DNA from 2 places in the Pseudocolwellia sp. G5-9 genome. Region 2 is predicted to be linked to the other one. Evidence: riboswitches for the same ligand, from Rfam matches in the RefSeq annotation. Region 2 holds a riboswitch; the other holds the start of a gene.
The links. A riboswitch is a leader RNA that binds a small molecule or an ion and turns the genes downstream of it on or off. The one in region 2 is predicted to bind thiamine pyrophosphate.
Positions count from the first base shown of each region.

Region 1 (12,316 bases), 2.0 Mb from region 2:
TAAAAAACCTTTGTAAAAACAAAAAAGATTATTACTGGGTAGACGCCTACGTTACACCTGTATATGAAAACGATACAATTATTGGTTATCAGTCTGTACGCACCTGCCCTAGTCAAGCACAGAAAATTGCAGCGACTAAATTGTACGACAAATTAAATAACAAAAAAATATCGGTTGAATTCTCTATAAACATTCCGTTAAAACGCCTTATCGCTTTAATACTTATTACACTCAGTACCGTGTTTATAGGTATAAATTACAGTGTTTCAGCTGCAGTCATTCAGCTTATTAGCTTTATTTTGTTTATCGCTATTTTTACTGAGGAAATGCTCGTATTACCCAAACATGTTAAAAATATTAAAGAAAAATACGACAGCCCTTCACGCTTATTATTCGCAGGTAAAGGTATTGGCGCATTATTAAATTACCCATCTCTTTTACAACATGCCAAAGTGAGGACTATTTTAGGTCGCAGCCATGACTCTGGCACCGTATTAACCGGTTTAGCTTCAGGACTTTCTCAGTCATCAGAACAAACATTAAATGGTTTACTTGAAGAAAATAATCAACTTGATCAATTAGCTACAGCCATTACACAAATGAGTACCACAATAAATGAAGTAAGTAAGAGTACTGCTGAAGCGCATGATAAAGTGGTAGATATTGTTGAACAGTGTGATAAATCAATAAATACGATTGATGAAAGCGAAATAAAAATTAGTAAGCTTTCACAAGAAGTCGAAAACGCTGCATCGAATGCGCAAAGTTTAACTCAAGATGCTGCCAATATAGCCAAAATAATGGATGAAATTGAAGGTATAGCCGATCAAACTAATTTACTTGCTCTTAACGCAGCTATTGAAGCAGCGCGAGCAGGAGAGCAAGGTAGAGGATTTGCTGTTGTTGCCGACGAAGTAAGAACATTAGCTAGTCGAACCCAATCAGCCACTGAGCATATTCGTAACTCAGTAGTTGAATTACAAAGCACATTAACTTCATGGAGTAATATAATGCTTGTCAGTCGTGATGATGCCAACAACTGTGTGTTAAACACGAACGAAGCGAAATCAAGCATGAATAGTATAAAATCTATGATTGATAACGTGAGTAATATTACCGCTCAAATAGCAACCGCCGCTGAAGAACAAAGTGCTGTAGCCAATGAAATTAATAAAAACATCCATGCTATTGATATTATCTCAAAACAAAACACAGAAAGTGCAGAAAATGTTAACGAAAGCAGTATTAAAGTGAATGAAAATGCTAACGCCTTAGAAGCCTTAAGTTCCACGTTTCGCTAAGCTGTATGTAATTAATAATAAGTAACCTCAGCTCGGGATAAGCAAAGTTACTCAACAAGCTATTTTTATGCTAAATTCGCCTTGTTATACACAAAAATATCAATGTTGAGAGACTAATATAACTTAGGAAAACAACGGTACAGGTTAAGGTTTTGATAAATAATAATTTTAATTCATTATCTAACATTCATTAACCCGAGTTGAGGTTAAGTAATTTAATATGATGAAAAACCATTTTTGTTGAACATTAACAATATATATTTTATTTATGTTTTTTTTATCTGTAATATCAAATCACCGTACATACAGTTAAAGAAATAAAAATGAAACTCAGTATTTTTATCGTCTTATTTATCTCTTTTTACACCCAAGCAGTACAGTTAAAAGAAGTGATAACAGGCATAGAGCAACCTACAGATGTAAAATTTTTTCCTGATTCAAATATAGAATTATTAATAGCAGAAAAAAAAGGAAAACTAATATTTACGGATCTATTAACTAAAAAAATACATACCGTACATGAGTTCGCTGTAAAAAGTGACACTGAAATGGGGCTATTAGGCCTAGCATTTCATCCCGATCACACAAAAAATAATTTTTTATTTATTAACTACTTTCCAAAAGAAGGTGAACGTAGAACTCGAGTTTCTCGATTTACTTTAAACAAAAACGCTGAAAATTATAGTTTATCTAACGAAAAAATTATTTTAGAAATTAAACAGCCCTATCAAAACCATAATGGCGGACAACTAGCTTTTGGGCCTGATAATTTTTTATATATTGGCATGGGTGATGGTGGCGCAGGCGGAGATCCAAAAGGGCATGGTCAAAATACTAAAACCTTACTCGGCAATATGTTACGTATTGATATTAATACCAGTGACAAAGTCCCTTATGCTGTTCCTACAGATAATCCCTTCATTGCAACGGCTAACTTTAGGCCAGAAATATGGGCTTATGGCTTAAGAAACCCTTGGCGCTTTTCATTTGCTGGCGACACATTAATTGTTGCTGATGTAGGCCAAAGTAAAATTGAAGAAATTTCTGTTGTTGAAAAAGGACAAAACCTTGGCTGGAATACAATGGAAGGTGATGAATGCTTTAAACCCGAAAAAGATTGTAACCAAAAAGGTTTAACTTTACCTAAAGTAACTTACACACATAAAGATGGTCTATCGATTACTGGCGGCTATGTATATACAGGCAAATTGATACCTGAATTACACAACCATTATATATATGCTGATTTTATTTTAGGTGGTGTTTGGGCGACAAGATTTCCGGATTTTTCCACTCCGATCAAACTATTTGATGCCACAGGTATTAACCTTTCAACTTTCGCACTAAATTCCAAAGGTGAAATATATACAGCAGATTATGCTAGCGGTAATATTTATCAGTTAGTTCCTTAATAATAAATCCTATTAGGCTAATAGATTTTGAAAGAATCTTACTGAATTTTCAGGGCTTTCAGCTTCTGTAACAGCAGTAACCACCGCAATACTATCTACGCCTGTTGCTAAAACTTCAGGCGCTCTTTCATGATTAATACCACCAATCGCAACAACTGGAATATCAGTGCTTAACGCTAAAATATCAGCTAGGTTTTCAACGCCTTGAATTTGCCCTGTCATGTTTTTAGTTTTAGTTGGATAAATAGCGCCAATCGCCAAGTACGAGGGCTTTAACTGTTGTGCTAATAAAAACTCGTAACAACCATGGGTGCTAATACCTAAACGTAAACCTGCTTTATGTATTTGATCAAGCGGCGTGGTTTGTAAATCTTCCTGACCAATATGTACGCCATAAGCACCATGTTTTATTGCCAACTGCCAGTAATCGTTAATAAATAAGCGAGTATCAGGATAGTTTTTTGCTAATTCGACCGCTTGAGCAATAATTGCATCTAACTCGGCTTCAGTTTTATTTTTTATGCGTAGCTGAACAATATGTAACCCCAGCGGCAACAAACGCTCTAACCAATAAAGTGAATCAATAACCGGATATAAACCTAACTTTTGTTTGTTTCGTGTATAACCTAACGATTTAAATGCGCTAAGTTCGCAGTATTTGTCATTAATATCTGTTGAAACTACGGGAAAATACTCTTTTTGAATCGGCCAAGTGGTTTGTTCAAAAGCGCCGTAGTGATCATGTTTACCTTTGTTTTTACTTAACCCTTTATTAATAAAAGCTTTAGCCAAAGTAAAAGCATCTCGTACCAAATGACCATGAGCAACAAAAGCAGCGAATGCACTCGCAAAACTACAACCGCCACCATGGCTATAATCAGTATCAACTTTAATTGAGCGTAAACCGTACTCTATGGTTTTGTCTTGACTCATTTTACTTAAGTCGACATCTGTTAAGGTATGTAAGCAGTAATCTAAACAAGAAATATTATTAGGTACACACTTTGTTAATGGATGCCCACCTTTTATGATGACCGATTTTACACCTAATCCAATAATGCGTTCAGCTAAATTTTTTATGTTGTCGCTATTTAAACCTGCTAACCATTGTGCTTCTTGACTATTAGGCGTTATAACATCGATAACGCTCAATAAGGGTGCAAGTTCCACTACAGATAAATTAGAAAACTTACCACCTACCGAAGCATGACCAACAGGATCGTACACCACTTTAATGGAATGATGATGTTGCTTTAACGTCGCCAAAAAATCGGCCAACCAAGCAACTTGTTCAATATTCGCCAGCAAACCTATTTTGATCACACTTGGCATTTTATCGTTTAATAATAACTGTGCTTGTTGCGCTAAAATGTCTACATCGACAGGATTAACCGACAGCAAAGTTTGAGAGTTTTGCACCGTATTCGCTGTACTTAAATGACAAACATCAACCCCAAGCGCATGACCTGTTTTAATATCAGCTGCTATTCCAGCGCCACCAGAGCAATCGCTGCCAGAGATAGTCCAAACAATCGGTTTATTAGATGTCATCATATATTCAACTCTCAAATTATTTAATGTTTATAATAAAAAATATCACTCTAATTAATTGATACAGCAAGTAGTGAGCCAACAAAATAGTCAATTATCGCAGTATTTATGAGCTATTTTGGTGCCAAAACGGCGTATCTAATGTCGGTGTCGATGGGTGAGCTGTCTGTCGCTCTGGCATAACACCACCTACATAGGCCAACTCCCCTGCCTGTAACGACAAAGCAAACGCTTTTGCCATCGCTACCGGATTATCCGCTAAAGCTACTGCGCTATTGAGTAGTACGCCGTCGTAACCCATTTCCATAGCCAAACATGCGTCAGACGGTTTACCAATACCAGCATCTAAAATCAGCGTGGTATTAGGTAAGCGCAAACGTATAGTTTCAAGGTTATAAGGATTCATTAATCCTTTACCTGTTCCTATTGGCGAGGCCCAAGGCATAACCACCTCACAACCTAAATCACTCAGCCTTTGGCAAAGTACTAGATCATCAGTACAGTAGGGTAACACTTTAAAGCCATCCGCAATCAGTTGCTCGGTTGCTTTTAATAATTCGATGGGATCTGGCTGTAAATTGTAATCGTCGCCAATAACTTCGAGCTTAATCCAGTCAGTATCGAAAATTTCTCGACTCATTTTGGCGAGTGTTATGGCTTCTTTCGCACTTTTACAGCCAGCCGTATTCGGTAATAAAAATCCGTTAGTTTGGGCAACAATATCTTGTATGTATTGCCAAATTTTAACGCCTGAGTTATCTGCTGGATTTTGTCTTTTTAACGACAAAGTAACCACTTGCGAACCACTGGCTAAAATGGCGTCTTTCATTATTTGAGGCGACGAATACAGCGCGCTGCCAATAAGTAACCGACTATTTAATGTTTGTCCGTAAATTGTTAATGACATAAATTAATACCTAACGCGTTATCCACCTTGAATAGGAAATAGCACATCAATGCTATCGCCTTCTTTAAGCGGGGTTCTGCCATAATCACCCCTACCGACAAAGTCGCTATTCAGCGCTACGGCAAAAGTTGTTTGTTGTTGATCTTCATTTAAAAATTGCTGCAATGCGTTAGCAACAAAAACGTTCCTGTGTTCACTATTTTCGATGGTAAATCGGTCACCATTAATAAAAATATTCATCTTAGATTATGTTCTCTATCTCATTTACCCGACTTTGCTCACTACAAGTAATAGGCAATAAATGTGAATACTTAAAATGTGAGTATTCACTTTCATTAGGTTCTTCACCCTTGCTATAGCTTTCTTTTAAAACACTAATCAAAGACTCAAGCTGCTTAAGTACAACAGGAGCGATTAAAAAACCATGACGATATAAGCCATTTACTTGAATAAGACGCTGGTTGGTCATAATTTTAGGTTGATTATCACTAAAAGCTGGACGACACTGGCTAACGTGCTGTCGAATATTGGCTTCTGCAAACCCCGGATGAACACTATAAGCTGCACTCAGTAATTCCATCGCTGAACGAACCGTCATTGGAGAAGTATCATCGCTTTCAATTTCGGTTGCTCCTACAACATAAAACCCTTTGCCTTTAGGTGCTATATACAATTGATAACGTGGATGCATCAACCGAATAGGTCGAGAAATATTTACGTTAGGTGCGAACAACTGAAATAGCTCGCCACGTACTGCACGTAAATCTTTCAAATTACTTTTATTATTACCGCTAGCCGAACTCGACAACGACTTTGCCCCTGTACCTCGACAATCAATGACTAAATCGAATGTTTGCGTAATTGCTTTAGCATCCTTAGTTTTTACAGATCGGTAAGTTAACAGGCAACCCCGTTCAACATTTTCAATATCAACCACTTCGGTTTCACTTAACCAATGCACGGATGATTGTTGTAATTGGGTTTTTAAGGCAATTAACAGCTTTCGATTACCTATTTGACCTTCTTGTGGAAGATACAGTCCTTGGTTAAACGAACGACCTAATTCAGGTTCAAGAGATTCAAGCTGTTGTCGATTTAATGCTTGTGTTGGGTATTGTGGGTAATGGTTTTTAAGGTAACGAGCCACATGTAAGTAATCACCTTGATCTTGCGTATGGCTGACCATTATAGCCCCTTCATGCTGAAAAAAAGTATACTCGTCAAGTGTGGCTAAAAACTCTGGCCACAACTTGAGAGATTCCAACCCCATTTCAACAATATTAGGTTCGCAATGCATAGCTTCGCCTAGTGGCGTAAGTAATCCTGCAGCCGCGTAAGCTGCACTATTACGTGCATTGGTGTCGTCTTTATCTATCAAGGTTGGCTTATAACCTTGTCGCATTAACGACAGGGCTATAAGTCTTCCCATTAAGCCAGCGCCAATAATGGCTATATTAATGCTCACAACAATTATTACGCTTTTGCAGGGTGGTAAATTTCACTACCTGTGGCTTTAAATTCAGCTGATTTTTCTGCCATGCCCTTTTCTACTTCAGATTGGGCTGCTGCAGATGCGTCTAATACAATCATTTCATCTAATAATTGAATTTCAATCTTTTGACCTGACTCTAAATCAGCGGCGTAATCACGCACTTCTTGAGATATTTTCATTGAACAGAATTTAGGGCCACACATTGAACAAAAGTGAGCTACTTTTCCTGATTCTTGCGGTAAGGTTTCATCGTGGTAAGACTTAGCTGTTTCAGGATCTAAACCTATATTGAATTGATCGTACCAACGGAATTCAAAACGCGCTTTACTCATCGCATTATCACGAATTTGAGCACCCGGATGACCTTTCGCTAAATCGCCAGCATGAGCCGCTATTTTGTAAGTAATTAAGCCTTCTTTTACATCGTCTTTATTGGGTAAACCTAAATGCTCTTTAGGTGTTACATAACACAGCATGGCACAGCCATACCAACCAATGTTAGCCGCACCAATACCAGAAGTAATGTGGTCGTAACCCGGTGCAATGTCAGTCGTTAATGGGCCTAAGGTATAAAATGGCGCTTCGCCACAGTGTTCAAGTTGCTCTTCCATGTTAGCTTTAATCATGTGCAATGGCACGTGACCTGGACCTTCAATAATGGTTTGAACATCATGCTTCCAAGCGATTTTAGTTAATTCGCCTAGCGTATGTAGTTCAGCAAATTGTGCTTCGTCGTTAGCGTCTGCCACCGAACCGGGACGTAAACCATCACCTAATGAGAATGACACATCGTACTGTTTTAAAATTTCACAAATGTCTTCAAAGTGAGTGTATAAAAAGTTTTCTTTATGATGCGCTAAACACCATTTAGCCATGATAGAGCCACCGCGCGAAACAATACCTGTTACACGTTTAGCCGTCATAGGTACGTAACGTAATAATACGCCGGCATGAATCGTAAAGTAATCAACACCCTGCTCAGCTTGTTCAATTAAGGTATCGCGGAAAATTTCCCACGTTAAGTCTTCAGCTACACCGTTTACTTTTTCTAACGCTTGGTAAATAGGTACGGTGCCAATTGGTACTGGCGAGTTACGTAAAATCCACTCACGAGTTTCATGAATGTTACGCCCTGTTGATAAATCCATTACGGTGTCAGCGCCCCATTTAGCTGACCAAACCAGCTTTTCAACTTCCTCTTCAATGGAAGAAGTTACCGCTGAGTTACCAATGTTGGCGTTTACTTTAATTAAAAAGTTACGACCAATAATCATAGGCTCACATTCAGGGTGGTTAATATTTACAGGAATAATTGCGCGACCACGAGCCACTTCATCACGTACAAATTCAGGGGTAATTTGCTCAGGAATGCTCGCACCAAAAGACTGACCTTTGTGCTGTTGCAGTAACATTTCGTCTTTAACTTCTTCACGCTTAAGGTTTTCACGAATGGCGATATACTCCATTTCTGGCGTAATAATACCTTGTTTGGCGTAATGCATTTGCGAAACGTTTTTACCTTTTTTAGCACGTAGTACTTTAGGTAAATGTTCAAAACGTAGGTGGTCTAAACCTTCATCAGCTAAACGTTGCTGAGTATAAACCGATGTTTTTGAATCAAGTACTTCAACATCGTTACGGCCTTCAATCCAGCTTTCACGTAAACGCGGAATACCTTTGTGTACATCAATTTCTACGTTTTCGTCCGTATAAAAACCTGAGGTATCGTAAACACATAGTGGCGCATTTTTTTCGTACTGAGGATTATCTTTTGCGCTACCAGGCAATAAAGTGTCTGTTAAGGTAATTTCACGCATACCCACTTTGATATCGTGAATTTTGCCTTGCACATACACTTTTTTTGAATTAGGAAACGATTGATCTGACACGTTTTTTAGAAAAGCTTCAGCAGCTTCACGTTTTTCGCGTCTGGTTTGTGGTTTGTTTTCTGTTGTCATTTCTCTCACCTTATTTAATTATAATCAATAAAAAATAGGCGGAGCTGTATTGGGTATATTTTTGGTATAAACGAGTGAAACACCAAGCAATAGATACTCGATGTTTGTACTTGTTCCCTTCGCAGATGTTAATCTAATCAGGTTCTACGGTTCCCGCTTTCGCGATCTCAGCCCTTTGGCACTCCGACAAGTTTTCTACGTTAGCCTAAGCTAAACGTAGCATGATTCTAACGTGAACACTTAAGCGCACGCAAATGTTATTTCAACGGTTATGGTGTTGTAATGCCCAATATCGTTGATATTATCTTGAAAGGATAACAACTGATATGTAACAACTATGACAATAACTACTCTATTTAGCTCGCTGCTCATTTTTATTTTATGCTTTGCACCACAAGCTTTTGCCAAACAACTTTTTTCTGCTGCCGATGAAGTTTCGCAACAAGATATTTTACGTGGTTCTATTACACCAGAACGCGCGTGGTGGGATTTAACTCATTACCATCTTGATATTAACGTTGATCCTGCAAGTAAATCTATTTCAGGCACTAACACCATGAAGTATCGTGTATTAAGCCAACAAAAACCTCTGCAAATAGAACTTCAGCAACCTTTGATATTAGAAAAAGTCACACAAAATGGCCAAGCTTTAAAATTTACTCAACAAGGTTATTCGTATTTTATTAATACTCAGCCTAATGCCGAAATAGGTAAAGAATATGCAGTAGTGATGCATTTTTCAGGTATTCCAAAAGAAGCGGTAAAAGCACCTTGGGATGGAGGTATTACGTGGAATAAAGACGAAAACGATATCGATTTTATTGCTTCATCTTGCCAAGGTTTAGGTGCTAGTATTTGGTGGCCTAATAAAGACCATGCCTACGACGAACCTGATAACGGCGTATTAATAAGTGTTGAAGTGCCTGAGCATTTGTTTGATGTATCTAACGGTCGATTAATTAAAATTGAACATAACAAAACCGCTAAAACGAAAACTTATCACTGGAAAGTAACTAATCCAATAAATAATTATGGCGTAAATATTAACATTGGCGATTACGTTAATTTTAATGAAGTTTACCAAGGCGAAAACGGCAAACTTGATATGAATTATTATGTTTTACGCGATAATTTAACCAAGGCCAAAAAGCAATTTGCAGAAGCTAAACGCACCATTGAAGCACTCGAATATTGGTTTGGTCCTTATCCTTTTTATGAAGATAGCTACAAGCTAGTTGAAGCGCCCTATTTAGGTATGGAACATCAAAGTTCTGTGACTTATGGCAATGGCTATAAAAACGGTTATTTAGGTTCAGACCGTAGTCAAACAGGTGTTGGCTTACTGTTTGATTTTATTATTGTGCATGAAACAGGACACGAATGGTTTGCCAATAATATAACCAGTGTTGATATTGCCGACATGTGGATACATGAAAGCTTTACGAGCTACTCAGAAAACCTATTTGTTGAATATCATTTTGGCAAAGAAAAAGCCTTTGAATATGTTAGAGGCCAACGGTTGAATATTCAAAATACGAGCCCAATTATTGGCAAGTATAATGTTCATCAAGAAGGTTCAAGCGATATGTACGACAAAGGTGCCAATATGTTACATACCATAAGACAAATCGTGAATAACGATACCACTTGGCGTAATCTATTACGCGGTTTGAATAAAGAATTTTTCCATAAAACGGTGACTACTCAACAAGTAGAACATTATATTAATGAGCATACTGGCCTAGATTTTTCTAAAGTATTTAACCAATACTTAAGAGATGTACGAATTCCTACCTTTGAGTTTTTTGTTAAAGATAAAATATTAAAAATAAAATGGAGTAATACCGTTAAAGATTTTAATATGCCTGTTAAAATATTTATTAATAATAAAGAAAAATGGATCACGCCTACATCTGAGTGGGCTGAAATTGAATTAACAACAGCAGATCCATCAATTACCATAGACCCTAATTTTTATGTGAATACATTAAATATATTAGGTAATAAGCAGATTAAAGGTATTAATCATGACAGACCAATTTATTAAATCAAAAGCCGCCATAGCATGGGGCCCTAATCAACCTTTAAGTATTGAAGAAGTTGATGTAATGCTGCCACGAAAAGGCGAAGTATTAGTTAAAATTATTGCTTCGGGTGTTTGTCATACCGACGCATTTACCCTCTCGGGAGAAGATCCAGAAGGCATTTTTCCTGCTATTTTAGGTCATGAAGGCGGTGGTATTGTTGAACAAGTTGGTGAAGGCGTAACTAGCGTTGCGGTTGGCGATCACGTTATTCCACTTTACACACCTGAATGTCGTGAGTGTAAATTCTGTTTGTCGGGTAAAACTAATTTGTGTCAGCAAATACGTGAAACGCAAGGTAAAGGTTTAATGCCTGACGGCACTACACGCTTTTATAAAGACGGCCAACCTATTTATCATTACATGGGTTGTTCAACGTTTTCTGAGTACACCGTTTTACCTGAAATATCACTCGCTAAAGTAAATCCTAAAGCACCACTTGAAGAAGTGTGTTTATTAGGTTGTGGTGTTACTACAGGTATGGGCGCAGTAATGAATACCGCTAAAGTTGAAGAAGGCGATACGGTTGCTATTTTCGGTTTAGGTGGTATTGGCCTTTCAGCCGTTATTGGCGCAACCATGGCAAAAGCTTCACGCATTATTGTTATAGACATTAACGAAAGCAAATTTGAACTTGCTAAGAAATTAGGCGCAACGGATTGTATTAATCCGAAAGATCACGACAAACCGATCCAAGACGTTATCGTAGAATTAACCGATGGCGGCGTAGATTACTCGTTTGAATGTATTGGTAACGTTGACATTATGCGCTCAGCTCTTGAGTGTTGCCATAAAGGTTGGGGCGAGTCGGTTATTATTGGTGTAGCGGGGGCAGGTAAAGAAATTTCAACACGTCCTTTCCAATTAGTAACTGGTCGAGTATGGCGTGGTACAGCATTTGGTGGGGTTAAAGGCCGCACTGAGTTACCTGAATATGTAGAGCGTTACTTAGCGGGCGAATTTAAGTTAGACGACTTTATTACTCATACTATGTCTCTTGAAGGCATTAACGATGCTTTTGATTTAATGCATGAAGGTAAGAGTATTCGCAGCGTAATTCACTTTGATCATAAATAAAATGGCTGAAAATAATATTATGTTAACTGACTCTACTTTAACAAAAACGAGCGAAACTAAAATTTTTGAAGGTAAACAACAGCAGTTTACTCATCAATCAAGTAGCACAAACTGTGTTATGCAATTTGCTATTTACTTGCCACCCCAAGCCAGCGAAACTAATAAAGTTCCTGTTTTATACTGGCTTTCAGGCTTAACCTGTACTGATGAAAACTTTGTACAAAAAGCCGGAGCGCAGCGTATTGCCGCTGAATTAGGCATGGCGATTGTATGTCCGGACACTAGCCCGCGTGGTGAAGATGTCGCCAATGATGAAGGTTACGACTTAGGACAAGGTGCTGGTTTTTATGTAAATGCAACTCAAGCACCTTGGGCGGATCATTACCAAATGTATGATTACGTGGTAAACGAGTTACCTGGTTTAATTGAAGCTAATTTTCCTGTTTCACAACAACGATCCATTAGCGGACATTCAATGGGCGGCCATGGCGCATTAACTATTGCACTTAAAAACCCATCACGCTATTCGTCGGT
Region 1 covers NZ_CM147893.1:3,334,144-3,346,459, reverse strand. The annotation lists gene AC0L5Q_RS14425 (methyl-accepting chemotaxis protein) at 1-1,301, shown strand, start outside; gene AC0L5Q_RS14420 (PQQ-dependent sugar dehydrogenase) at 1,625-2,713, shown strand; gene thiE (thiamine phosphate synthase) at 2,726-4,267, opposite strand; gene AC0L5Q_RS14410 (thiazole synthase) at 4,371-5,171, opposite strand; gene thiS (sulfur carrier protein ThiS) at 5,190-5,411, opposite strand; gene AC0L5Q_RS14400 (FAD-dependent oxidoreductase) at 5,413-6,636, opposite strand; gene thiC (phosphomethylpyrimidine synthase ThiC) at 6,645-8,621, opposite strand; TPP riboswitch at 8,719-8,817, opposite strand; gene AC0L5Q_RS14390 (M1 family metallopeptidase) at 8,959-10,668, shown strand; gene AC0L5Q_RS14385 (S-(hydroxymethyl)glutathione dehydrogenase/class III alcohol dehydrogenase) at 10,649-11,782, shown strand; gene fghA (S-formylglutathione hydrolase) at 11,802-12,316, shown strand, end outside.
Region 1: another riboswitch for thiamine pyrophosphate. It lies ahead of thiC (phosphomethylpyrimidine synthase ThiC); the one in region 2 lies ahead of AC0L5Q_RS05630 (TonB-dependent receptor).

Region 2 (12,316 bases):
GACAAGTTTCTTCAGGAATGCGAGTAGCCGTAACATCAATTGATGGTATTCCTGCTGTTACTCCAAATAAAAGGAAAAATGCTCAAGCTATGAGAGGAAAAGGTGACGGTAAGTTAAGAAAAGAGTTAACACCTGAGCAAAGAAAACTCATGAAAGCGAAAAGAGAAAGTCAACAAACTAATGTTAATGGAGTAGAGCGATGATTGCTTGGTTTGCAAAAAATCATGTAGCGGCTAACTTATTAATGATCACCATTTTGTTGATGGGAGTGTTTTCATTAAAAAGTAATATCCCGCTTGAAGTATTTCCTTCAATTGCTTCTGAAATTGTAGAGGTAAAAGTTCAATTAAGAGGCTCCACACCTGAAGATGCAGAACTTGGATTAGCGATAAAAGTTGAAGAGGCTGTTCAAGATCTTGAAGGTATAGAAAAGTTGATCAGTACTTCAGTTGAAGGTTCCGCAAGTATCACTATTGAAGCTGAACCTGGCTATGATGTCAGAGAATTACTTGCAGACGTAAAAAACAGAGTGGATGCAATTAATACGTTTCCTGCCGGTATCGAAAATCCAATCACTTCAGTTAGACAAAACAAACGTGATGTTATTTCAGTAACTATTTCATCTGATTATAGCGAACGTGAAATTAGAGAATTTGCTGAAAAAGTAAGAGATGATTTATTAAACTTACCAGAGGTTACTCAACTTTCGCTGAATGCCGTACGTGATTACGAAATTATTATTGAAGTCAAACAAGATACATTAAAACAATATAATTTATCTATTTCTGACATCGTTAATGCCGTTAGAGTTAGTTCTCAAGATGTTTCTGGCGGAAATGTAAAAACAGAAGGCGGAGATGTATTAATACGTAGTAAAGGGCAAGCATATAGTCGAGAACAATATGAAAATATTGTTATTAAAACGAATCCTGATGGCTCTTTACTGCGTTTAATTGATATTGCAAAAGTAGATGACGGTTTTGGTGAAAGACCACTACGAGCTCGATTTAATGGCCAGCAGGGCGCACTGATTGATATTTACAGAATTGGGAATCAAAATGCGATTGATGTTGCCGAAGCGGTAAGAGAATATATCGACGATAGACAAGATACTTTACCAGAAGGTTTTAAACTTAATTATTGGGATGACGATTCTGAAGTTGTTAAAGGTCGATTAAATACTTTAATTACAAACGCTATTCAGGGCGGCATTCTTATCCTTGTGTTATTAACATTGTTTTTAAGACCTTCTATAGCATTCTGGGTATTTATTGGTATCCCTATTAGTTTTATGGGGGCTTTTGTTTTTATGCCGTTTCTTGGTGTAACCATTAATATAATGAGTCTATTTGGTTTTATTCTTGTACTGGGGATAGTGGTAGATGATGCTATTGTCACGGGAGAGAATATTTACCGACACACACATACATCTAAATCAAGCTTAGAAGCTGCAATTATTGGTACGAAAGAAGTTGCTGGTCCAGTTACTTTTGGTGTACTTACCACTGTTGCTGCATTTTTGCCTTTAGCTTTTATTGAAGGTCGACGTGGTGCTATATTCTTCCAAATCCCAGCGATTGTTATTCCTGTTTTATTATTTTCATTAATTGAGTCTAAGTTTGTTTTACCGTCACATCTAAAACATTTGAAACTACGTAGTGAAAAAACAAAGCAATCTAAATTCTCTATGTGGCAAGAGCGATTTGCTGATGGTTTTGAAAACGCAATTTTAAAATACTATCAACCACTACTTAAAAAAGCGGTAATGAATAAATTAACTACATTATCGTTATTTGTAGGTGTGTTTATATTGATCGGCGCATTTATTATGAGTGGCTGGACAAAATTTGTATTTTTCCCACGTATTCCAAGTGAAACAGCTCGAGCTGATTTAACAATGCCTGTGGGTACTAGTTTTGATGTAGTTGACGGTTACGTACAAAAAATGTCGAACGCAGCTAAAACACTTCAAGATAAATACCGGGATGAAGAAGGTAATAGTATTATTTTAAATACTCTAGCTATTACTAATAATGAAACAGGTCGTGTGCGTTTTGAAATTTTACCTGCAGATCAAAATACAACAGGAATAGGTTCTAGGCAATTAGTGAATGAGTGGCGTGATTTGATCGGGGAACTTCCTGGCGCTGAAGAGCTAACTTATAGAGCTGAGATTGGGCGGTCGGGTGCACCGATTGATTTTCAATTGATGGGCAATAATTTTGAAGAGCTAAAAGAAATAGCCAATAAAATTAAAGAAAAATTGGCAACATACCCTTCAGTTTTTGAAATTACAGATAGTTTATCTACGGGTAAAGAAGAGCTTCAAATTGTGTTAAATGCGCAAGGTTATGCTATGGGATTATCTGCTTCTAATGTTACTCAACAAGTAAGGAGTGCTTTCTTTGGTTCTGAAATACAGCGTATTCAGCGTGGTCGAGACGATGTACGTGTAAGTGTTATGTTTCCACGAGAAGAAAGAGAATCTATTAGTAGTTTAAGCGATATGCTCATTGAAACGCCACAAGGTGGCCAAGTACCTTTATCACATATCGCTAGCTTGGTTCCAGGGAAAAGCCCTGCAGCTATTAAACGTATTGATCGTTTCCGTAGTGTAAATGTTACTGCCGATGTAGATAAAAAAGTCACCAACATGACAGTATTAAGTGCAGATCTACAACCTTATGTGGATAATCTAGTTGCTTCATATCCCGGTGTTAAGTTGGTAATTGAAGGTGAAGCAAAAGAACAGGCTGACTCTTTTAGTAGTTTAGGACTAGGCCTTATTCTTGTGTTCTTTATTATTTATTGTTTACTTGCAATACCTTTTAGATCTTATATTCAACCAATTATTGTTATGTCAATTATTCCATTTGGTATCATTGGTGCAATCGTTGGGCATTGGTTTATGAGAATGGATCTTACTATTTTTAGTATATTAGGCATGATGGCATTAATTGGCGTTGTGGTTAACGATAGTTTAGTGTTAGTTGACTTTATAAATAAAAAACGTCAACAAGGTGCTGATCTTATGGATGCAGTATTAACCGCAGGGCAAACTAGATTTAGACCGGTATTATTAACGTCACTAACCACATTTTTTGGTTTAATGCCTCTACTATTTGAAAAATCAACTCAAGCACAATTCTTGATCCCAATGGCAATATCCTTAAGTTTTGGTATTATATTTGCGACTTTTATTACCTTAATTTTAGTACCTGTTAATTATTTATTAGTTGAATCCATTGTGCAGCGGGTTACGGGAAGTAAGAAAAGTTTATTGAACAAATCATTACCACAATAAATCATAATATTGATAGGAATTATAATGTCCGAAGAAACCATATTTTCTAAAATAGTTAGACAAGAAATACCAACGCCTTTGTTATATCAAGACGATCTTGTTACCGCTTTTAGAGATATTTCACCGCAAGCTAAAAGTCATATACTTATTATTCCTAATAAGTTAATTCCTACGGTGAACGATGTCACTGAAGATGATGAACTTGCTCTTGGGCGAATGTTCAGTGTTGCTAGAAAGTTGGCAAAGGAAGAAGGGATTGATGAAGACGGATACCGTTTAATTATGAATTGTAATAAACATGGTGGCCAAGAGGTTTATCATATTCATATGCACTTAGTTGGCGGCGAACCCTTAGGTAAAATGCTTTCTATTTAATCGTTTATTCTCCTATCTAATAGCATTTTATTATGAGATACATAATAAAATGCTATATAACTCCTCGTTTACCTTCTTCTTCACTGTACATTCGTTTAAATATTGTTAAAATTCACGCCAAACCAAGGGGTGCGAATACAATTTAACTAACGTTAACGTATTTGCTGAGATGTGTAATGCACAAACCCTCGAACCTGAACTGGATAATGCCAGCGTAGGAATGGGAATTTTACACCGCCATTAAATGCGCTGGTTCCATATTTTATATTTATATGAGAACCAAATGACAAACCAACTATCTACAATCGCTTTAGCGATATCTTCTGTTTTATTTTCTCAAACGAGTTTTGCCGAAGAAGCAAACACGACTTCTATAGAAGTGATTACCGTAAAAGGTGATTTCAGAGAAACTAGTCTTCAAAAAATCCCTAACGCGATTAGCATACTATCTGAAGAAGATATAAAGCGCCGTAATGCTCAAAATTTAGAAGAAGTTTTAGCATTAACACCTAACGTTAATTTTTCAAGTGGCTCACAACGAGCACGCTATTATCAAATACGTGGTATTGGTGAACGTAGTCAATTCAGCGAACCCATCAATCCTTCTGTTGGTGTAATTATTGATAATGTTGAATTTACCGGTATAGGTAGTGTTTCTTCTCTTTTTGATGTTGCACAAACCGAAGTTTTTCGTGGCCCACAAGGCACACGCTTTGGTGCTAATGCATTAGCGGGTATTATTAATATTGAAACTAATGCACCGAGTGATTCATTTGAAGGTGCTGTTAAAGTGACCTTGGGAAATTATGGTAGTAAAGGTGCTGGCATTGTTCTTTCTGGGCCTGCTAGCGATAAAGTTAAATACCGTTTAGCGGCTGAACAATATAACAGTGATGGTTTTATTGATAACATTTATTTGAATCGTGACGACGTAAATAACCGTGATGAATTAAGCCTTCGTGGTAAATTAGCTATTGAAGCCTCTAAAGACTTATCGATTGATTTAACTGTTATGCATTTTGATTTTGATAATGGTTACGATGCTTTTTCACTAGACAACAACCGCACAACTTACTCAGACCAGCCTGGTTTTGATACACAAGAAACAACGGCTATTGCTTCTACATTCAATTATAAAGGCTTGGATAGTGCTGATGTAGTGCTTATAGCGAGTTACGCAAATAGCGATCTTGGTTACGGCTATGATGAAGATTGGGCGTATGGTGAATATGAATACAATGCAGATGATTGGGATAATGGTCTTTATTTCCCTGATCCATGTATTACACCTACAGGTTGTTTAGCTGAAGTTGATGGTTATTCATCGACAGATTATTACTTTAGAGAAAAAGAAACACAAACGTTAGAGTTACGTGCTACTTCTAAAGAAGGTGATGAAATATTTGATGGTTCAACCTCTTGGGTTACTGGTGTTTACTATAAACAAGAAACATCAGATTTAACGCGTATTTATACATACGACAGCGACTTCTCGTCAACTTTTGATACAGAAACACTGGCAGCATATGCAGAGTTAGCCACCGTATTAACAGAAAATGTTACTTTAACAACAGGCTTACGTGTTGAAAATCGTGAAGCAGATTATGAAAATTCAACAAACTTCTCTGCTAAACCATCAGACACTATGATAGGTGGTAAAATTGTTCTGTCATATCAAACGCAAGATAGTTTAATTTATGCATCTATCAATCGTGGTTATAAAGCTGGAGGGGTAAATACCGACGGAACCCTCGAAGATAATCAGCGTGAATTTGATCCTGAATTTGTGATGAACTACGAACTTGGTTTTAAAGCCACCTACCTTGATGGCGACGCTTATTTAAGAGCTGCCGCTTTTTATATGGACCGCAAAGACGTTCAGGTGAAAATTTCATATCAAGTAGAACAAGCAGGCGAATTTATTGAATTTCTTTCTAATGCCTCGCAAGGTAAAAATTTAGGTATAGAAATAGAGTCAGGTTGGCAAGCAACAGATACATTAGATATATATGGTTCATTAGGTTTACTTGATACTGAATATGAAGACTTTTCATATCAAACTGAAGATGGAATAAAATCGTTATCAGGTCGTGAGCAAGCGCACGCGCCGTCATATCAATTTAACATCGGCGCTAATTACGCGATAACAGAAAATTTATTATTAAATGTATCGATAGAGGGTAAAGATTCTTTTTACTTCTCAGATAGTCATGATAAAGAATCAAATGCTTATGAATTGTTAAATGCATCAATCACTTATTCTCAAGACGAATGGAATGTAAGTGTATGGGCACGAAATATAACAGATGAAGAATACCAAGTGCGTGGTTTTGAATTTCCGAATGATCCACGCGATGGTTATACAACATCTGGCTACACTCAGTTAGGTGAACCTGCCGTTTTTGGTGTTACATTTAATTATGATTTTTAATTTAATAAACATATACTTAAAGAGTATTTAGTTGAAAAACAGAAGTATTAGAGCGAGCTATAAACGGTATATTATTACTGATAGCTCGCTTAATAAAAAATGAATAAGAGATAAATAAAATGGAAATATCAATAGAAATAAGTTTATACCCATTAGCAGAAGAAAACTTTAAGAAAGAAATATGGGACTTTATTAAAAAACTTCGTGAGGTTGATGGTTTAAACGTTGTTACTAATGGTATGAGCACGCAAGTGTTTGGAGATTACGATTTAGCCGTACATCATGTTATGTCTGAAATTAAAAAAGTTCACCATAGTGTTGATGCCGCCGTATTTGTTTGTAAGTTTATTGGCGGAAATAGATCAGAAGTGGAAGCTGAATTGTAATGATCAACTTATAATGGGTAAGTTTTAATGGACGTTATTTTAAATTATTATTCAACATTGTCTTTTCTAGAACTAGCTGCTGTTTTTACTTCACTCGCTTATGTGATACTTGCCGCTAAAAAAAACATTTGGTGTTGGCCGGCAGCTTTTATAAGTACCGCTATTTATACTTTTTTGTTTTATAAATTTTATTTATGGATGGATAGCTTTCTGCAAGTGTATTACATGGGAATGGCTTTTTACGGTTGGTATTGTTGGAATAAAACTACCGATGATTTTCATAGTAACAGTATTCAACTGAAAACATACTCAGCTAAAACGCATTTAATTTCTATAGCAATACTGGGTATTGTTTCTTTAGGTGTTGGTTTTTTTATGGATAAATATACCCCAACAGACTTTCCTTATTTAGACAGCGCGACTACTGTTTTTGCTGTTTTCTCAACCTATCTAGTTGCACAAAAAGTGATTGAAAACTGGCTGTATTGGATTGTTATTGACGCGGTTTCTATTTATTTATATGTAGAAAAAGGTCTAACGCCTACAGCCTTCTTATTTGGCGTGTTTATATTAATTGCCGCTTATGGGTATTATATTTGGCGACGAGAATATAAGGGGGATGATATGACCCATTCTGAATTATTTAATTAAATTACTCATGGTGAAATATATTTATAACCATAACCAATTATGCGAAATGATAAAGGCGCTACCGTGTTTTGTAGCACTTCATAACCCATCTTCACTAATTATTAATCGTATCGAAGCTGGACAAAGTAGTTTATGTTTTGAAGTTAAACATGACGATAAAAGCTACTTTGTTAAATATAACGATAATTTATCATTTTTTGAAAATGAACTGAAAACATCAAAAGCAGCTTCCCATATAGCATTGTCACCTAGGGTTATTTACGCAGCCAATGATTGGTTAGTAAATGAGTTTGTTTATGGTGAAACATTAGATAGAAGTGGTGCTTCAATGCCCGATAAAATAGGCATTGCACTTGATTTGATGAAGCAATGCCATTCATTGAAAGTTACCTTACCGTTATTAAACATAACAAAGATCATTACCCGTATAGTCAATAATTCTTGTTTTTCTAATGTTCAAAAAGATCATATACAAGCATTACTCTGTAAACTCCCAACACCGTTTGGTAATAACTACGTGGTTTGTCATAGCGATATTAATTTTTCTAATATTATTATGGCAAATAGCAGGGCTTGGCTAATTGACTTTGAATGCGCATGTTTAGCGGAAAAAGAATTTGAAATAGCGATGTTCTTTGCGATTAACTTACTTACTGCTGATGAGCAAAGCTATGCGCTTAAAGTGTATCAAGCATTAAATCCTAATGAGGGCATTAATATAAAAAGCCTAAACACTTATTTATTATATTCTTATCTTCTTAATGGCTTGTGGTATATTGAGAAAGTAGAGGAAACTATGAATGAATCTAAAATAATAAATTTTCGTACATTAGCGGCTAAGCAATTTCATTTGTTTGACCTTATCTGGCCTAGTGAGATGCCTTTAAAAAGCATTATGAGATAAGGCGCTAAAATGTTACGTCTAATTACCGTGCAGCGCCATTAATCCTGCCGCATAATAAATTATATAATAAAATAGAGATGTTTTTCGTGAATTGGAAAAGCCTAATAAGAGATAAAGATAAACTATTTTGGCTAATGCATACTATTGGTTGGTTTGGCTTTGCTTTGGTTCATTATTTAGGGTCTTTACTACACGATTTACGTGATATTTTTATTGTTATCGTTTTTCTTAATGCCTATTCTGGTTGGATGTTAACTGTACCGTTACGTTATATATATAGATACGTTTGGAATTTCAAACCTATTCAAATCGCGTTAAGCCTTATTGTTGTTTCATTTGTAACGGGTGTAATTTGGCAGGTAATTAAAAATTTAAATTATTGGGAAATATACCAACATGGTTATCGTCCTGAATACTTGATTTATTATACTAAATTCAGTTTATGGTCGTTTTATATAGTGATTAGTTGGAGTGTTTTATATTTTGGTCTTAAATATTATCAAATGCTTCAAAACGAAAAACAAAATGTATTAACAGCTAATACGGAAGCTCATCAAGCTCAACTTAAAATGTTGAGATATCAATTGAACCCTCATTTTTTATTTAACACCCTTAATGCTATTTCTACATTAATATTAGTGAAAGACAATATTGTCGCTAATGCGATGGTGACTAAATTAAGTGATTTTTTACGCTATACTTTAGATAAAGATCCAATGAAAAAAGTAACACTTGAAAGCGAAATTCAAGTACTTACACTTTATTTAGATATAGAGAAGGTAAGATTTGAAGAGCGTTTACAGGTTGTTTTTGATATAGATGAAAACTGCAATAATGCTCTTGTACCAAGTATGATTTTACAACCTATAGCCGAAAATGCCATTAAACATGCGATATCGGTACAGGAAGAAGGTGGTACTATCTCTGTTGCCGTAAAAGCTATTGGTCAATACCTATTCATAGAATTATCTGATGATGGCCCCGGTGCTGTTATTATTAATAACAACCTACATCGTGAAAACGGCATAGGGCTTGTTAATACACGTGAACGCTTACAGGCATTATTTGACAATGATTATTCTCTTATTGTGTCCAACAATATGCCAAAAGGTGTTAAAGTAAGTATAAGAATTCCTCTCCAAGTTGAAGCTGAAATATGACACAAGTTTTATCCACTATTGTTGTAGACGATGAACCGCTCGCCAGAAAAGGGTTAATGGTTAGGCTAGCAGAACATAAAGACATCAATATTATCAAAGATTGTAGTAATGGCCGAGAGGCGCTTGAAGCGATTAAAACACATAAGCCAGATTTAATGTTTATTGATATAAAAATGCCGGGTTTAAATGGGTTTGAAGTTGTTAATGAAATTATTGTTCAAAACTTATCTATGCCTATTGTTGTCTTTGTTACTGCATTTGAAGAATATGCATTAAAAGCTTTTGAAATACACGCCCAAGATTATTTATTAAAACCTGCTGACGATGTGCGAATTGAAAATGCATTAGAAAAAATTAGAGAACGTATTGCTAATAAAGATAACGCTGAACAAAAATTAAAACTAGCCCAACTCGTGAGCGATGTTACGGGTAATACAAGCCAAGATATTTTAGAAGCGATAGAAAACAACAAGCCGATTCATTTTAATCATTACTCTGATGTACTTGCGATAAAAGATGCAGGGGAAGTGAGTAGAGTACCTGTTAAAAATATTTTATGGATAGATGCCGCAGGTGATTACATGTGTGTGCATACAGCAACGGAAACCCACATTCTTCGACAAACAATGAAGCAATTAGAAGAAAGTTTAGATCCTAGAATTTTTATTCGTAGTCATCGTTCAACCATGGTTAACAAAAATTATATCAGTAAATTTTGTAGCCAGCTTAATGGTGAATATTATCTTGTAATGAGTAACGACAAAGAGTTGAAGGTAAGTCGAAGTTATAAAGATAAAGTAAAAAGTATTGTTAATTCGTAATTGATTACAAAAATGTAATTTATTACATAATTTTGATAATTTAACAAAAGGTTTGCGATCAAAACATTACGAATATATCGATTATATCGGGTATATTTGTAGTACTTTTGAAATAAAGATAATAAAAAAGGTAGCTCAGAGGCTACCTTTTTTATTATCTATTAAATAGGTTAAATAATTAATTAACCTAAGTGTTTTTCTTCTACTGTTAATATCTTAAGTGTATTTGTTGCACCAACAGTTTCCATTGAATCGCCGTGAGTAAATATTATTTTATCGCCCACTTTTAATTCTGATTTACCAATAACCATTTTAAGAGTTTCAGTTGACAAAGTATCGTTACCACAAGAAGTAGAGTCAAACTGTACAGGGTAAACACCACGATAAATAGCCGATCTTGTTAGCGTTTTACTGTGTCTTGAAACAGAGTAAATCGGTAAGCCAGAAGTAATACGAGACATTATTTTACTTGTTTGTCCTGACTCTGTAAGGGCAATAATTGCTTTAACGCCATCTAAATGGTTAGCGGCATACATAGCAGATAAAGCAAGAGTTTCTGAAATTTCAGTAAACTTAAGCTCTAAGCGGTGATTTGAACTATTTACAGAACGATGAGTTTCAGCACCAACACAAACAGCAGCCATTGCTTTAACTGTTTCTACAGGGTATTTACCCGCTGCTGTTTCAGCTGAAAGCATTACTGCATCTGTACCATCTAATACAGCATTTGAAACATCCATAACTTCCGCACGAGTCGGCATAGGCTGTTCAATCATAGTTTCCATCATTTGAGTTGCAGTAATTACAGCTCTGTTTAATTGACGGCTTCTAGCAATAATATGTTTTTGTTTACCTACTAATGCAGCATCACCAATTTCAACACCTAAATCACCACGAGCAACCATAACAACATCAGATGCTAAAATAATATCATCTAACACTTGGTCATCGTTAACTGCTTCGGCACGTTCAATTTTAGATACTAAAAGTGCATCACAACCAGCCGCTTCAGCAAGAGAACGAGCTAAACGCATATCAGCAGCATCACGTGGGAAAGAAACAGCTAAGAAATCAACACCAATTTCAGCAGCAGTTAAAATATCAGCTTTATCTTTTTCGGTTAATGCTGGAGCTGTTAAACCACCACCTTGACGGTTAATACCTTTATTATTTGATAAAGGGCCACCAACAGTAACTTCAGTAAATACTTGTGTATCTGTAGTACTTAATACTTTAAGCTGAACACGACCGTCATCGAGTAATAAAATATCATCAACGTTTACGTCTAAGGGTAATTTCTTGTAGTCGATACCCACTTTCTCTTGAGTACCTTCGCCTTTACCTAACTCAGCATTTAATTCAAATTTATCACCAACAGCTAGCTTGATTGGGCCATCTTTGAATGTAGATACGCGAATTTTAGGACCTTGTAAATCACCTAAAATACCAACATATACACCTAGTTCTTTAGAAATTTCACGTACAGTATTTGCACGATCAATATGGTCTTGAGCAGTACCGTGTGAAAAGTTTAGTCTTACAACATTAACACCCGCTTTTATAACGTTTTTTAATACTTCTCTATTTTCAGTTGCTGGACCCAATGTGGCAACTATTTTCGTTCTTCTAGGCATTTTAATCCTTAATTTTTTTAAATTAAATTAATTGGTAAGGGTAAATCTTTATTCTTTTCGATCAAATCTTGAGCTTCTTAAGCTGTCTTTGACTTTTTTAAGGTTATCTCTAAACTTAGTGCCACGTCTTAACGTAAAACCGGTTGCTAATATATCAATCAACGTGAGTTGAGCAATACGTGACGCCATAGGCATATATAAATCAGTATCTTCTGCATCATCGATAGATAAAACGATGTTACATTCTTTAGCTAATGGAGTGCCAGCAGAAGTAATCCCAATAACTGTAGCATCATTTTCTTTGGCTAAACTTGCCACTTCAACCAATGATTTAGTGCGTCCCGTATGAGATATAACTACTACAACATCACCTTGTCGGCTATTTATAGCACTCATACGTTGCATTAATATGTCATCAAAATAAACAACAGGCACATTAAACCTAAAAAATTTATTTAATGCGTCGTGTGCTACAACAGCTGAAGCACCTAAACCAAAAAATGAAATTTTATTAGCTTGAGTGAGAATATCTACAGAACGATTAATGGTTGATGTGTCTAAACTTTTACGTGCAAGTTCAAGGTTAGCCATGGTTGATTCAAAGATTTTGGTTGTGTATTCTTCAGCCGAATCATTTTCATCAACATGTC
Region 2 covers NZ_CM147893.1:1,285,831-1,298,146, reverse strand. The annotation lists gene AC0L5Q_RS05645 (efflux RND transporter periplasmic adaptor subunit) at 1-203, shown strand, start outside; gene AC0L5Q_RS05640 (efflux RND transporter permease subunit) at 200-3,304, shown strand; gene AC0L5Q_RS05635 (HIT domain-containing protein) at 3,329-3,679, shown strand; TPP riboswitch at 3,795-3,917, shown strand; gene AC0L5Q_RS05630 (TonB-dependent receptor) at 3,963-6,110, shown strand; gene AC0L5Q_RS05625 (YkoF family thiamine/hydroxymethylpyrimidine-binding protein) at 6,230-6,496, shown strand; gene pnuC (nicotinamide riboside transporter PnuC) at 6,524-7,147, shown strand; gene AC0L5Q_RS05615 (hypothetical protein) at 7,194-8,051, shown strand; gene AC0L5Q_RS05610 (sensor histidine kinase) at 8,129-9,211, shown strand; gene AC0L5Q_RS05605 (LytR/AlgR family response regulator transcription factor) at 9,208-10,032, shown strand; gene pyk (pyruvate kinase) at 10,215-11,666, opposite strand; gene AC0L5Q_RS05595 (MurR/RpiR family transcriptional regulator) at 11,715-12,316, opposite strand, start outside.